One region of the Kitasatospora sp. NBC_00315 genome, then DNA from elsewhere that is predicted to be linked to it. Evidence: riboswitches for the same ligand, from Rfam matches in the RefSeq annotation. Region 1 holds a riboswitch; each other region holds the start of a gene.
The links. A riboswitch is a leader RNA that binds a small molecule or an ion and turns the genes downstream of it on or off. The one in region 1 is predicted to bind S-adenosylmethionine.
Positions count from the first base shown of each region.

Region 1 (4,271 bases):
GCGTGCGTCACGGTGAGCGCCTCGTGGTCCACCTCGGCGCCGAGCACGTCCGCGCAGCAGTCCGCGAAGGCGGTGGCCCAGCGGCGGGTCAGGAAGGCGGCCCGGTCGGCGCCGAGGATGCCGGTCAGGACGGCCTCGGCGACGTCGTCCGGCAGCATCCGGTAGTAGTCCGGCGGCGCCCACGGCGTGTGCGAGAAGTGCCCGATCCGCAGGTCGGGGCGCCGGGCCCGGAGCAGCGCGGGCACCAGCGAGAGGTGGTAGTCCTGCACCAGGACGGCCGCGCCGGGGGCGGCCTCGGCGGCGAGCGCGTCGGCGAAGGCGGCGTTGTAGGCCTCGTACGCCGCCCACTCGGTCCGGAAGCCGGCGTCGAAGGCGGGTTCGGTCGGCGTCGCGTACAGCAGGTGGTGGACGAACCACAGGGTGGAGTTGGCGACGCCGTTGTAGGCCCGCGCGAAGGTGTCGGGATCGATGTCCAGCATCCGGACGGCCTGTCCGCCGACGTCGTGGCCGGCCCGGTCCAGGCGCCCCTCGGGCGCCTCGCGCGCGGCCGCCCGGTCGGCGTCGCCGAGCGCCGCGCAGACCCAGACCGCCGAGGGGTCGTCGATGGCGGACAGCCCCGACACGAGGCCGCCGCCGCCCCGGCGCAGGCTCAGCGTGCCGTCGCCCTGCCGGGTGAAGGACACCGGGCCCCGGTTGGAGGCCACCAGGACGGGGGCGCTGCCGGTCGGACTCGAACGTACCGTCGTGAGATCGCCCATGGTTGGAACCTTGCCGTGGGCCGGTGCCCCCAAACCCCCTATCGCGTGGTGTGACGGCCCGCATACTCGGCGACGGTGCGCATCGGGGGCCGCTCGACCGCTCCCACCCGGTGGGTCTGCGGGGCGAAGCCGTCCCCGGTCCGGGTGAACTGGGTGAGCAGCGGGTGCACCAGATCCTCGCCGGCCTTCAGGCGGTGGCTGCGGTCCAGCCGCTCCAGGGCGGTGCGGTAGATGGTCGCGGCCATCCGGCCCAGCGCCTGGCTGTCCTGGTGGCGGTGGCGGCGCACGCCCACGTCGACCTGGGCCAGCGCGTCCAGGCCGGCCGTCTCCAGGGCGTCCACCAGCAGGCCGAGTTCGACGCCGTACCCGGTCGGGAAGGGCAGCCGCTCCAGCAGCGAGCGGCGGGCCGCGTACTCGCCGCCCAGCGGTTGGACGAAGCCCGCCAGCTCGGGCCAGTGGAGGTTGAGCAGCGGCCGGGCGACCAGCTCGGTGACCCGGCCGCCGCCGACCGGGTCCACCGGGCCGACGGCGCCCTCGGCGCCGCCGCCGGCCGGCGTGAGCGGGCGGTCGTACATCGCCTTGACCAGCTGGAGGCCCGGCTCGGTGAGCAGCGGGCCGACGATGCCCGAGACGAAGGCCGGGTCGAACTCGCGCAGGTCGGCGTCGACGAAGCAGACGATCTCGCCGGAGGTGACCAGCAGCGAGCGCCAGAGCACCTCGCCCTTGCCGGGTTCGGCGGGCAGCCGGGGCAGTATCGCGTCCCGGTGCACCACCCGGGCGCCCGCGGCGGCGGCGGCCCCGGCGGTGTCGTCCGCCGACCCGGAGTCGACCACGACCAGCTCGTCGACCAGCGGCACCCGCTCCATCAGCTCCCGGCGGATCACCCGGACGATGTCCCCGACGGTGGCCTCCTCGTCGAGGGCGGGCAGGACCACGCTGATCGTTCCGGCCGGCCCGGCCGCCCGCTTGGCGGCGAGGAGGCTGTGCACCGGACGGTCGGCCGCGCTCCAGGAGCGGCGGCGCAGCCAGGACGCCACCTCCGGGAGAAGCGCGGTGGGCAGCTCGGCAGGCACGGGCACACTCCTTGGTGGGGCACAGCACGGGTGGGGCGCAACCAGTGTGGGTGAGGCGGCTCACGCCGCCCGGGGCATCTCGGGTGGCGGACGGACGGGTTCAGGGTTGACGCCTTCGGATACAGTCTTCGTACAGCGTTCAGACCTTCGCACGCCGGGGTCCCCCGCTGAGCAGGACCACAACTTCACAGAGCTCATCCAGAGGGACTGAGGGAACGGCCCGTCGAAGTCCCGGCAACCTTCTCGCGCGGCGGCTTCGGCGGCCCGGCGGGACAGGTGCCAATTCCGTCCTGTGGCGCGCCCGCGTCATGGGGAAGATGAGGAGAGAGGCCTCCGCCATCATGGCTATCGACACCGCAGCCGCCGCGTCCACCGTTGACCTCGGCCCCGCCACCGCGCTTTCCTGTCGCGAGTGCGGCACCCGCTTCCCGCTCGGTCCGAGCTTCGCGTGCCAGGAGTGCTTCGGCCCGCTGGAGATCGCGTACGACTTCGGCTCCATCGACGCCGAGGAGCTGCGCAAGCGGATCGAGGCCGGCCCGGCGTCGGTCTGGCGCTACGCCCCGCTGCTGCCCGTCCCCGCCGACGTCGCCGACAAGCCCAACCTGAACCCGGGCTGGACCCCGCTGGTGAAGGCCGACAACCTGGGCCGCGAGCTCGGTTTCAGCGCCCGGTTGTACGTCAAGGACGACTCGGGCAACCCGACGCACTCGTTCAAGGACCGCGTGGTGGCCTGCGCCATCGAGGCGGCCCGGGTGTTCGGCTTCACCACGCTCTCCTGCTCCTCGACCGGCAACCTGGCCGGCGCGGTGGGCGCCGCGGCCGCCCGGGCCGGCTTCAAGTCCTGCGTGTTCATCCCGCACGACCTGGAGCAGGCCAAGGTCGTCATGGCCGGTGTGTACGGCGGCGAGCTGGTCGGCATCGAGGGCAACTACGACGACGTGAACCGCTTCTGCTCGGAGCTGATCGGTGATCCGGCCGGCGAGGGCTGGGGCTTCGTCAACGTCAACCTGCGCCCGTACTACGGCGAGGGTTCCAAGACCCTGGCGTACGAGATCTGCGAGCAGCTGGGCTGGCGTCTGCCGGAGCAGCTCGTGATCCCGATCGCGTCGGGCTCCCAGCTCACCAAGATCGACAAGGGCCTGCAGGAGCTGATCAAGCTCGGCCTGGTCGAGGACCGCCCGTACCGGATCTTCGGAGCCCAGGCCGAGGGCTGCTCCCCGGTCTCCGCCGCCTTCAAGGCGGGCCGGGACGTCATCCGTCCGGTCAAGCCCGACACCATCGCCAAGTCGCTGGCGATCGGCAACCCGGCGGACGGCCCCTACGTCCTGGACATCGCCCGCCGTACCGGCGGCGCGGTCGAGGACGTGACCGACGCCGAGGTGGTGGAGGCGATCAAGCTGCTGGCCCGCACCGAGGGCATCTTCGCCGAGACCGCCGGCGGGGTGACCATCGGCGTGCTGAAGAAGCTGGTCGAGACCGGTCAGCTGGACCCGTCCAAGGAGACCGTCGCGATCAACACCGGCGACGGCCTCAAGACCCTGGACGCGGTGGCCGATGCCGGTTTCACCGCGACCATCCGCCCGACGCTGGAGTCCTTCCGCTCGGCCGGCCTCGCCTCCGCCTGATCCCCCACCCCGCTAGGAGAGCCACCGCCATGAGCGCCAACGTCCGCATCCCGACCATCCTGCGCACCTACACCGGCGGCGCCGCCGAGGTGGCCGCCGAGGGCGCGACCCTCGCCGAGGTCCTCGCCGACCTGGAGAAGAACCACGCCGGCATCGCGGCCCGGGTGCTCGACGACACCGGCAAGCTGCGCCGTTTCGTGAACATCTACGTGAACGACGACGACGTGCGGTTCGCCGAGGGCCTGGCCACGGAGATCAAGGACGGCGCCAGCGTCTCGATCATCCCGGCGGTGGCCGGCGGCTGCTGAGCCCCGGCGGCGGCCGCCGCCGCGGCAGGAGCGGCCCGAGGCCGTAGCGCACGACCGAGCCGCCTTCCCCACCCGGAATCGCATTCTCCGGGCCGGGAAGGCGGCTCTCGGTGTCCCGGTGGGAATCGGGCGGCCCGCGGCGGAGTAAAGTGTCCGACAGTGCCGATGACGGGTCCCCTCCCCATTCCGGCAGCTTCCGCGCCCGTGGGCGCTCCGCGACACCCGTGACCGTCCGGTCGTTGAGACCGGTGCGGGTCGCGCCCGTGGAACATGTCAGGCAGGTGTCAGAATTCCTGCCGTGTTTCGGGTAATTCGTCCGCTATGTCCCGCGCCGAATGCCAAATTTATCCATATTGATCCGGTATTGCCCCTTGACAGTCGCCGTGAATTCCCGGTGGCTGGGCCTGTTGCAGAGGGCTTCGGTACGGATACATTCAGCCGCGGTCGACGCGTTCACCCGTTCAGCCGGTCACCGCCCGGTGGCTCTCGGTGGGTGTCCGTGGTGTG
Region 1 is NZ_CP108025.1:3,715,703-3,719,973, reverse strand. It holds gene OG823_RS15040 (trehalose-6-phosphate synthase) at 1-758, opposite strand, end outside; gene OG823_RS15035 (glucosyl-3-phosphoglycerate synthase) at 797-1,831, opposite strand; SAM riboswitch class I at 2,023-2,155, shown strand; gene thrC (threonine synthase) at 2,173-3,456, shown strand; gene OG823_RS15025 (ubiquitin-like small modifier protein 1) at 3,486-3,764, shown strand.

Region 2 (4,271 bases), 2.1 Mb from region 1:
CTGCTCCGCCTCGAAGCGCTCCAGCGCGGCGGTGCCCTCCGCCACCCGTCCGTGCCAGAACAGGTACCGCACCGCCTTCAGTTGACGTCGCACCTGCGCTTCGCCGGAGTCCGCCCCGGTGCCCGGCAACCAGGGCACGCAGTGGATCTCCACCGGCTCGTCGGACCGAGCCGGAAGGTCCGAGGCCGGCAGGGCCGGCGACCGGAGTTCCAGGGTCGACGGTCCCGGACCCGTGAACCCATCGGTCGTGAAGCCCGTGGGCGTGAAGCCAGCGGGCGCGAACCCAGCGGGCGTGAGGCCAGCGGGCGTGAAGCCCGGAGTCGTCGGCTCCGCACCCGTCGCCCCCGGGGACGGGGCCAGGGCCGGAGCCGCGTCCGGCGTCGGCACACCTGCCACGGCACCTGTCACGGAAGTTGCCACGGGACCTGCCACGGCACCTGTCCGCGGAAGTCCCCACTGCGGCTGCAACGGCTGCAGCAGCTCCTCGGCCCACCCGTCCGTCCCACCGGGATCGCAGTCGCTGAGCACTTCCTCCAGCGCCTGCCCGAGCGCCGCTCCGAGGCCGGTCGCCGGGGTCGCCTGCACCGCCCACGGCGCCCGGACGTGTCCCTCCGCCGCGCGCAACTGCTCGGTGACCCGCTCGGCCGGCGCGCCGCCGGCCCGCAGCAGTTGGGCGGCCCGGCGGTGCAGTGCCGCCAGTTCCTCCGGCTTCATCGCGGCCAGGAGGTCCCCGCCGCCCGTCGGGTGCCGGAACCCGCCCTCGTGGAACAGCCCTGCGGCATGCAGCAGATAGGCCGCCCGGGAGAGCGACTGCGGTGCGAGCAGCAGGAGTTCGGCCAGGAGTTCGGGCTCGGACGGACGACCCAGCACCGCCACTCCCCGGGCGCAGCGCAGCGCCAGCGGGTCCATCCGGTGCAGGCAGTTCATCAGCCCCCGCCGGTAGTTCTCCCCGGCCACCAGCTCCTGCCGGGCCCGCCCCGGCTCCTGGTCCTCCAGCAGCGCCCGGACCAGCAGCGGATTGCCTCCGGTGAGCGCGTGCGCCTCGGCCGTCAGCCGCAGGGCCGCGTCCGCGCCGAACCACTCCCGGAGCAGCTCGGAGACCAGGCCGGCGGAGAGCAGGCCGAGCCGTACCCGCTCGTGGTGCGGCTGTCTGGCCAGCTCGACCTCGAAGAACGGGTTGGGCGGTGTCATCGTCTCGCGGGAGCTGAGCACGGTCAGCACCCGGGCGGTCCTGGTGCGCCGCACCAGGTAGAGCAGGAACTCCAGCGACTGCACGTCCGCGTCCTGCCGGTCGTCGACCGCCAGCAGCAGCGGGACCCGCTCGGCGAGCCGCAGCACGATCGAGCAGAGGCCGTGCAGCGCCTGCGGGGTGAGCCGCGCGCCGCTGTCCCCCGCGGGGGCCTCGACACCGGCCTCCAGGAGTCGCGCCACCTCGGCATCGGTGGCCGGGTCCAGGCCCGCGCTCTGGAAGAGCTGCCGGACGATCCCGAACGGGAAGTCCTTCTCCAGCGGAGAGCCCGCCGCGGCGAGCACCCGGACGCCGTGGTCGGCCGCGGCGTCCGAGAACACGTGCAGCAGTTCGGTTCGGCCCGTCCCCACGGCACCGTTGAGGGCGACGACACCGCCCTGGCCCCGCAGGCAGCGGTCCAGCGCATGGCGCAGCAGCCGGAACTCGACGTCACGGCCGGAGGGTTCGGATCGGTGGACAAGACGCGCGGCACGCGCGGTGGACGTGAGCATCCGCTCTCCTGGAGCAGGGCGCACGACCGGGCCGCGCAACGCTGCGCTACCCGTCGTACGAGAGGCCGGAAAAGAGGAGCGTCAGCGGTTGCGGAACAGGAACCCCGACGCACGAACCGAACCGCGACCCCGCACTGGGGTCCGGCCGAACGACCTCAACGACAGAGCGAGCTGGCACTGCGGACGAGGTCGACAGCCAGCCTGGCCACCAGCCTGAGCCGAACGGCATTGCTGCCGTGCACGCGCTGCATGGCCGTCTCCATTCCCCGTCACCCGGGGCATCTGTGCTTGCGACATGACACCCATGTCGCCCGGCTTATCCCCGGCGGCACCCCGCCACAGTGGAGGGTTGCCAGTCAGCCGGCCGGGGCCCAAAGCTGACATTCTTCGCCGCTCCGAGTGTACGAACGCCCGATCGGCCCCGTCAATCGAGCTTCGGTGACTCTTCGTCACACCGGTCGGCACCCGGGAGCGAGCCGTCGGCCACGGTCGCGGCCACCCGGAGCCGGTCGACCCCGCCTCAGCCGGTGCTCCCGTCGACGCCCGGCACACCGACCCGGACGCCAAACCGAACGTCACCCACCCCGGACGTCATCCGCCCCGGACGTCAGCTCGGACGTCATCGGTGATGAGCTCGACCGCCTCCCGCCGGGAGTCGACGGTACGCGCGTGCCAGTGCTGCAGGACCGGGTCCGCGAACGCCGACACCATGGCGTCGGCATCCGCCTCGGCCCACGGCCGCAGGAGCAGGCCGCCGGCCGACAGCACCGGCTGACCGGCCCTGCCGAGCGAGCCGACGGGCACGACGGGAGCGGTGAGACGTGGCATACCGGCATTCGACCACACGGGCGTCGGTACGGACATCGCCGGTCGGCATGCGCCCGGGACGGACGGCGCCGCTCCGGCCGCCGACGCGCCTACTCGGACTCGCCGAGCCCGTAGGCGACCTCGGCGATACCCGCCTCGCGACCGGCCTCGTACACCTCACGGACGAACGCGACCGCCGCAGCCTGATCGAGGTCCCGGGTGAGCCTCATCAGCTGTTCGACGTAGGTGGCCAGCCACTGCTCCGGAGTCTCCATGGCCCCATCCGACCGCGCCCCGAGCGCCGCCGCACCCCGTGCGGGGCCGATCAGGCGCCCGTACCGACGCACGCGCCCACGGGTCGGCCGTACGACCGGCTGCCCGCGTCGGGGCGGCCGACCGACGTCGGCCGTCGCAGTCCTTCCGTCGTAGTCCTCGGGCCGCTAACGCAACATGTCCGCGACCCCGGTGCGGGGATCCACCGCTACCTGAAGCGGGATCCAGGAACGATCCCAGCCGGTGTCGGTGCCCTCGCGCGGCCTGAACCGGAAGGTCAGGTGCGGTAGCACCCCGCTCGGCGTCCGCACCGGTGACAGCACCGGGCCGGACACCTCCCAGTCCTCGATGCGGTTCCTCCCGCTCTCCACGAATCTGGCTACGGCAAGGCCCCGGGCCGTTTCATGATCCATGGGCGGATCATGATCGACCGGCAGGCCGCCTGTCCACCGGTTCTGCCGCCCCCAGGAGCGTCTCCCGGCCGAACGCCGTCCACCACCCACCGGCCGCAGGCGCCGACCGCTCGGCTCGCCGCGTTCCCACCGATCCGTGCGTGGGCATACTGACTCCGTGTCGGGCGGGCGCGCAGGAGGGGGCGATATGACCGACCTGGTGGTCAAGCTGTGGCAAGTGCCGGGCAGGGAACGGCTCTACGTGAACAGACCAGGTGCCCGTGGCGCCTCGGTGGCCTGGCTGGACTGCAGGACAGGGGTGGTCACGGTCCACACTCCGCAACTGGAGGCCGCCGCCCTGGCCACCATCGAGGACTGGTGCGGATCCTCCGGCCGCCATGTACCACCACGAGCCGTCCAACGCCGGGCGGAGAGCCGCCCGCGCGCGACGGCGGACACGCCCCGGGTACCGCAGCCCCGGGTACCACGGCCCCGGGCACCACAGCCTCGGACAGCGCTGCCCCTCCTACCTCCCATGAGCGACGAGGACGACCTGGCACGCAACCTCCCCGGCGCCGGCCTGGAACGCCTGGTCCGCGAGGGTGAGGCGAGATACAAGCCACTGGTCCGGCTCGCCGCCAGGATCTCCCGGCAGCGGCTCGGGGACACGAGCACCCTCCGAGGACTGGAGGGTGAACAGATCGTGGGCGCCCGCCTGGAGTCACTGAAGGCCGCCGGCTGGAACGTCCTGCACGGAGTACCGCTGCCGTCCGGATCGGACATCGACCACGTGGTGATCGGCCCGCCGGGTGTCTTCACCGTCAACTCCAAGCACCACCCCGGCGCCACCGTCTGGGTCGGCGACGAGGTCGTGAAGGTCAACCGCAACGGCTTCCCCTACCTGCAGAACTCCGAGTTCGAGGCGACCCGCACCGCTGCCCTGCTGACCGAGTGGTGCGGCTTCGACGTCCCCGTCCACCCCGTCATCGCCATCGTCGGCGCACAGAAGATCATACTCGGGGTGACACCCGAAGTGACGGTCATCGACGGCCGCCAGAT
Region 2 is NZ_CP108025.1:5,802,945-5,807,215, reverse strand. It holds gene OG823_RS24205 (AAA family ATPase) at 1-1,740, opposite strand, end outside; gene OG823_RS24200 (putative leader peptide) at 1,896-1,991, opposite strand; SAM riboswitch class IV at 2,020-2,132, opposite strand; gene OG823_RS24195 (hypothetical protein) at 2,332-2,568, opposite strand; gene OG823_RS24190 (hypothetical protein) at 2,658-2,822, opposite strand; gene OG823_RS24185 (nuclease-related domain-containing protein) at 3,748-4,271, shown strand, end outside.
Region 2: it holds a riboswitch for S-adenosylmethionine, as region 1 does, so the genes downstream of both, OG823_RS24200 (putative leader peptide) here and thrC (threonine synthase) in region 1, are expected to answer to the same signal.

Region 3 (4,271 bases), 2.4 Mb from region 1:
TCCTGGTGCTGATCGGCCGGCCGCAGGACTCCTGGCTCGCCGCCTGGAGCCGGGCGGACGCCGCGATCTCCCGGCCGGTGGACCCGGTGGCGCTCGCCGAGGCCGCGGCCACCCTGCTCCGCAGCCGTACCGCGGGCCGGGCCCCGGCCACCCGCTGACGCCGGCGCCGCCGCCCGGCCGCCCCCGTCCGCTCCCCTTCTCTCTCCCGCCGTCTCAACAGGAGAGAAGAGGGGAACGGGCGGGGGCGGCCGCGAGGCGGCGCTCGATAGGCTGACCTCAAGGTTCCGGAGCTCCTCCGGTGACACCCACGAGAGCTGGAGTCAGCCATGGTGAACGTGCACCCTGCGAACGGCGGCAACGACCCCGTGCAGGTGGTCCGCGCCTGGCCGGATCTCCTGTCCGCGCTGTTGAGGGGCGAGGACCTCACCCAGGCCGACACCGCCTGGGCGATGGACTGCATCATGAGCGGCGAGGCGAGCCCCGCCCAGGTGGCCGGCTTCGCGGTGGCCCTGCGGGCCAAGGGCGAGACCGTGGAGGAGATCTCCGGCATGGTGGACGCGATGTACGCGCACGCCGAGCCGCTGCACATCCCCGGCCCGGCGGTGGACATCGTCGGCACCGGCGGCGACCGCGCCAAGACCGTCAACATCTCCACCATGTCGGCGATCGTCGCGGCGGCCGCGGGCGCGAAGGTGGTCAAGCACGGCAACCGGGCCGCCTCCTCGGCGAGCGGGTCCTCGGAGGTGCTGGAGAAGCTGGGCATCAGACTGGACCTCGGTGCGCAGCGGGTCGCGGAGGTGGCCGAGGAGGTGGGCCTGACCTTCTGCTTCGCGGCCAAGTTCCACCCGGCGATGCGGCACACCGCGCTGGCCCGCCGGGATCTCGGCGTACCGACCGCCTTCAACATCCTCGGCCCGCTGACCAACCCCGCCAAGGTCACCTCGCACGCCATCGGCTGCTTCGACACCCGGCTGGCCGGGCTGATCGCCGGAGTGCTGGCCCGGCGCGGCGCCACCGCCCTGGTCTTCCGCGGCGACGACGGCCTGGACGAGCTCACCATCTCCACCACGTCCCGGATCTGGACGGTCAAGGACGGCACCGTCACCGAGAGCACCTTCGACCCGCGCGAGGTCGGCATCGAGCTGGCCGGCATCGAGTCGCTGCGCGGCGGGGACCCCGAGCACAACGCCGGGGTGGCGCGCCGGCTGCTGGCCGGCGAGCGGGGGCCGGTGCGCGACGCCGTCCTGCTGAACACCGCGACCGCGCTGGCGGCCCTGGACCTGACCGACGCGCCGCTGGCCGGTCAGCTCGCCGCGGGCATCGAGCGGGCCGCCGCCGCCATCGACTCCGGCGCGGCGCAGGCGCTGCTGAAGCAGTGGACCGAGGCCACCGCCCGCTCCTGAACTCCCTCAAGGCCCGGGGTGGTCCGCGATCCGCCCCGGGCTCCGGCGGAGCCGTGCGGTCCGGATGGCGGACACCTGTTTGACCACCGGGTGGCTCCTCCGTAGAGTCTGGGCCAGGTCATGAGTGGCAGCGACAAGCCCCAGCTTGCTGTCCGGCAACCCTCCGTCCGTGGCGGGGTGCCCTGGGTGAGGACCGGGCTTCGCGGCGATCCGTCCGCGCGGCAAGCGCGGACCACCGGCATTTCTGCACTCCCGGGGTCCAGACCTCAGAGGAGTGCATTCCGATGTCCGTGATCTCCACCGAAATCTGCGCCCCGCTCGCCGTCCTCGGCCACGACGTCCAGGTCCCGCTCGCCAGCGGCGAGAAGGTCGGTTACGCCGCCCTCGACTACGCCGCCAGCTCGCCGGCGCTCCAGCGGGTCTGGGACGACGTCGCCGCGTACGCCCCGTACTACGGCAGCGTGCACCGCGGCGCCGGCTACCTCTCGCAGCTCTCCACCGACCTGTTCGAGCAGAGCCGCCGCACCGTCGAGGAGTTCCTCGACCTGCGCGAGGACGACCAGGTGGTCTTCACCCGCGCCACCACCGACTCGCTGAACCTGCTGGCGGGCGCACTGCCGGCCGGCACCCGGATCTTCGTCTTCGAGACCGAGCACCACGCCTCGCTGCTGCCGTGGCGCCGTGAGGGCCTGACGGTCGACTACCTGCGCGCCCCCCGCTCGCACGCCGAGGCCGTCGCCGCGCTGGACGAGGCGCTGGCCGGCGCGGGCGAGGGCCCGAAGCTGTTCTGCGTCACCGGCGCCTCCAACGTGACCGGCGAGCTGTGGCCGGTCGCCGAGCTCGCCGCCACCGCCCACCGGCACGGCGCCCGGATCGTCCTGGACGCCGCCCAGCTCGCGCCGCACCACCGGGTCTCGGTCCGTGAGCTCGACGTGGACTGGGTCGCCTTCTCCGGTCACAAGCTCTACGCCCCGTTCGGCGCCGGCGTGCTGGCCGGGCGCAGCGACTGGCTGGACGCGGCCGAGCCCTACCTGGCCGGCGGTGGCGCCACCCGGACGGTCGCCCGTGAGGCGGACGGCTCGGTCGCCGTCGAGTGGAACTCCGGCCCGGCCCGGCACGAGGCCGGCTCCCCGAACGTCATCGGCGCCTACGCCGTCGCCTCGGCCTGCCGGGCGCTGACCGAGGCGGGCTTCGACGCCCTGGAGGCCCGCGAGCAGCAGCTGATCGGCCGGCTCACGGCCGGGCTGGCCGAGATCCCCGAGGTCAAGGTGCTCAGCCTGTTCGGCGCCGACTCCGCGCGGGTGGGCGTGCTCTCCTTCGTGGTGCAGGGCTGGAACAGCTCGCACTTCTCCGCCGCGCTCTCCGCCGAGTACGGCATCGGCGTGCGCGACGGCCTGTTCTGCGCCCACCCGCTGGTGCGCACCCTGCTGGGCGGCGAGGACACGGAGCCGTCCGAGTGCGGTGCGCCCGAGCCGTCCCTGCCCGGCGAGCGCAGCCTGAACGCGATCCGGGTCAGCTTCGGGGCCGGCACCCCGGACGAGCACCTGGAGCGCTTCCTGACCGCCGTCCGCGAGCTGGTCACGGACGGCGCCGCCTGGAGCTACCGCAGCGAGGGCGGCCGGTGCGTCGTGGACACCCGCCGGGACGGCTGACTACTCGTCCAGCCCCAGGTCGAAGGCGGCCTCCAGGTCGTGCTGGGAGTACGTGCGGAAGGCGATCTGGGTCTCGGTGTGCGCCACACCCGGCACCTTGTTGAGCCGGCCGGGGATCACGTCGGCGAGGTCGTCGTGCCGACGCACCCGGACCATCGCCACCAGGTCGTAGCCACCGGTCACCGAGTAGACCTCGCTGACGCCCTCGATGGCCGCGATCGCCTCGGCGATCTCGGGGATGCGGTCGACGCTGGTCTTGATCAGGACGATGGCGGTGATCACGCTGATGCTCCTTCGTGGGGTGTCGTCAGCCTAGCCGCCGGGGGCGGTGGTGGGCGGCCCAGGTGAAGGCGAAGCCCACCGTGAAGCCGATGACGTGCACGAGGTACGCCACCCCGGTGCCGCCCGAGCGCACCGACCACCACTGCAGTGCGAACCACAGGCCCAGCACCAGCCAGGCCGGGAAGCGCAGCGGCAGGAAGAGCAGGACCGGGACGAGCGTGGTGACCCGGGCCCGGGGGTACAGCCGCAGGTACCCGCCGAGGACGGCCGCGATCGCTCCCGAGGCGCCGATCAGCACCCGGGTCGAGTCCGCCGAGTGCGACTCGGCGAGCGCGTACCCGTACGTGGCGACGGCGCCGGCCACCAGATAGAAGAGGAGGAAGCGGGAGCGTCCCAGCCGTTCCTCCACCCCGGCGCCGAAGACGTACAGGAACAGCATGTTCCCCAGCAGGTGCAGCCAGCCGGCGTGCACGAACAGGGAGCTGAGCACGGAGAGGGCCGGCGTCTTGCCGGGGGTGGGAGCGGGCGGGCAGCCGGCCCCGCCCTGCGGCTGCTCGATCCGGTCGGCGGTCAGCGGCCGGTGGTCGAGCAGTTCGGCCGGAATCGCCCCCCAGCGCTGCTCGTACCGCTGTTCGGCGCAGACCCGGGCCGGGCCGGTGCCGTACAGCGGGTTCAGCCCGGCGGCCGGGCCCAGCAGGAAGACCAGCACGTTGAGGGCGATCAGGGCATAGGTGACGGCGGGCACGGGCACGGCGGGGCCGCCGTCCTGCGCGCCGGTGTGGTCCAGGACCGGGATCGCCATGCCCCGGAGCATTCCTCGGCCCGGCCCCGGCGACACCGCGGCGTACTGCGTGCGGGTGACGGCGGCGGAGCGCCACCGGTGCTCCACGGAGAGAGATCAGGACCGGTGGCCGGTGCGCGGGACCCAGGCAAT
Region 3 is NZ_CP108025.1:6,076,771-6,081,041, forward strand. It holds gene OG823_RS25320 (hypothetical protein) at 1-158, shown strand, start outside; gene trpD (anthranilate phosphoribosyltransferase) at 327-1,403, shown strand; SAM riboswitch class IV at 1,520-1,637, shown strand; gene OG823_RS25330 (aminotransferase class V-fold PLP-dependent enzyme) at 1,688-3,055, shown strand; gene OG823_RS25335 (Lrp/AsnC ligand binding domain-containing protein) at 3,056-3,337, opposite strand; gene OG823_RS25340 (rhomboid family intramembrane serine protease) at 3,363-4,139, opposite strand.
Region 3: it holds a riboswitch for S-adenosylmethionine, as region 1 does, so the genes downstream of both, OG823_RS25330 (aminotransferase class V-fold PLP-dependent enzyme) here and thrC (threonine synthase) in region 1, are expected to answer to the same signal.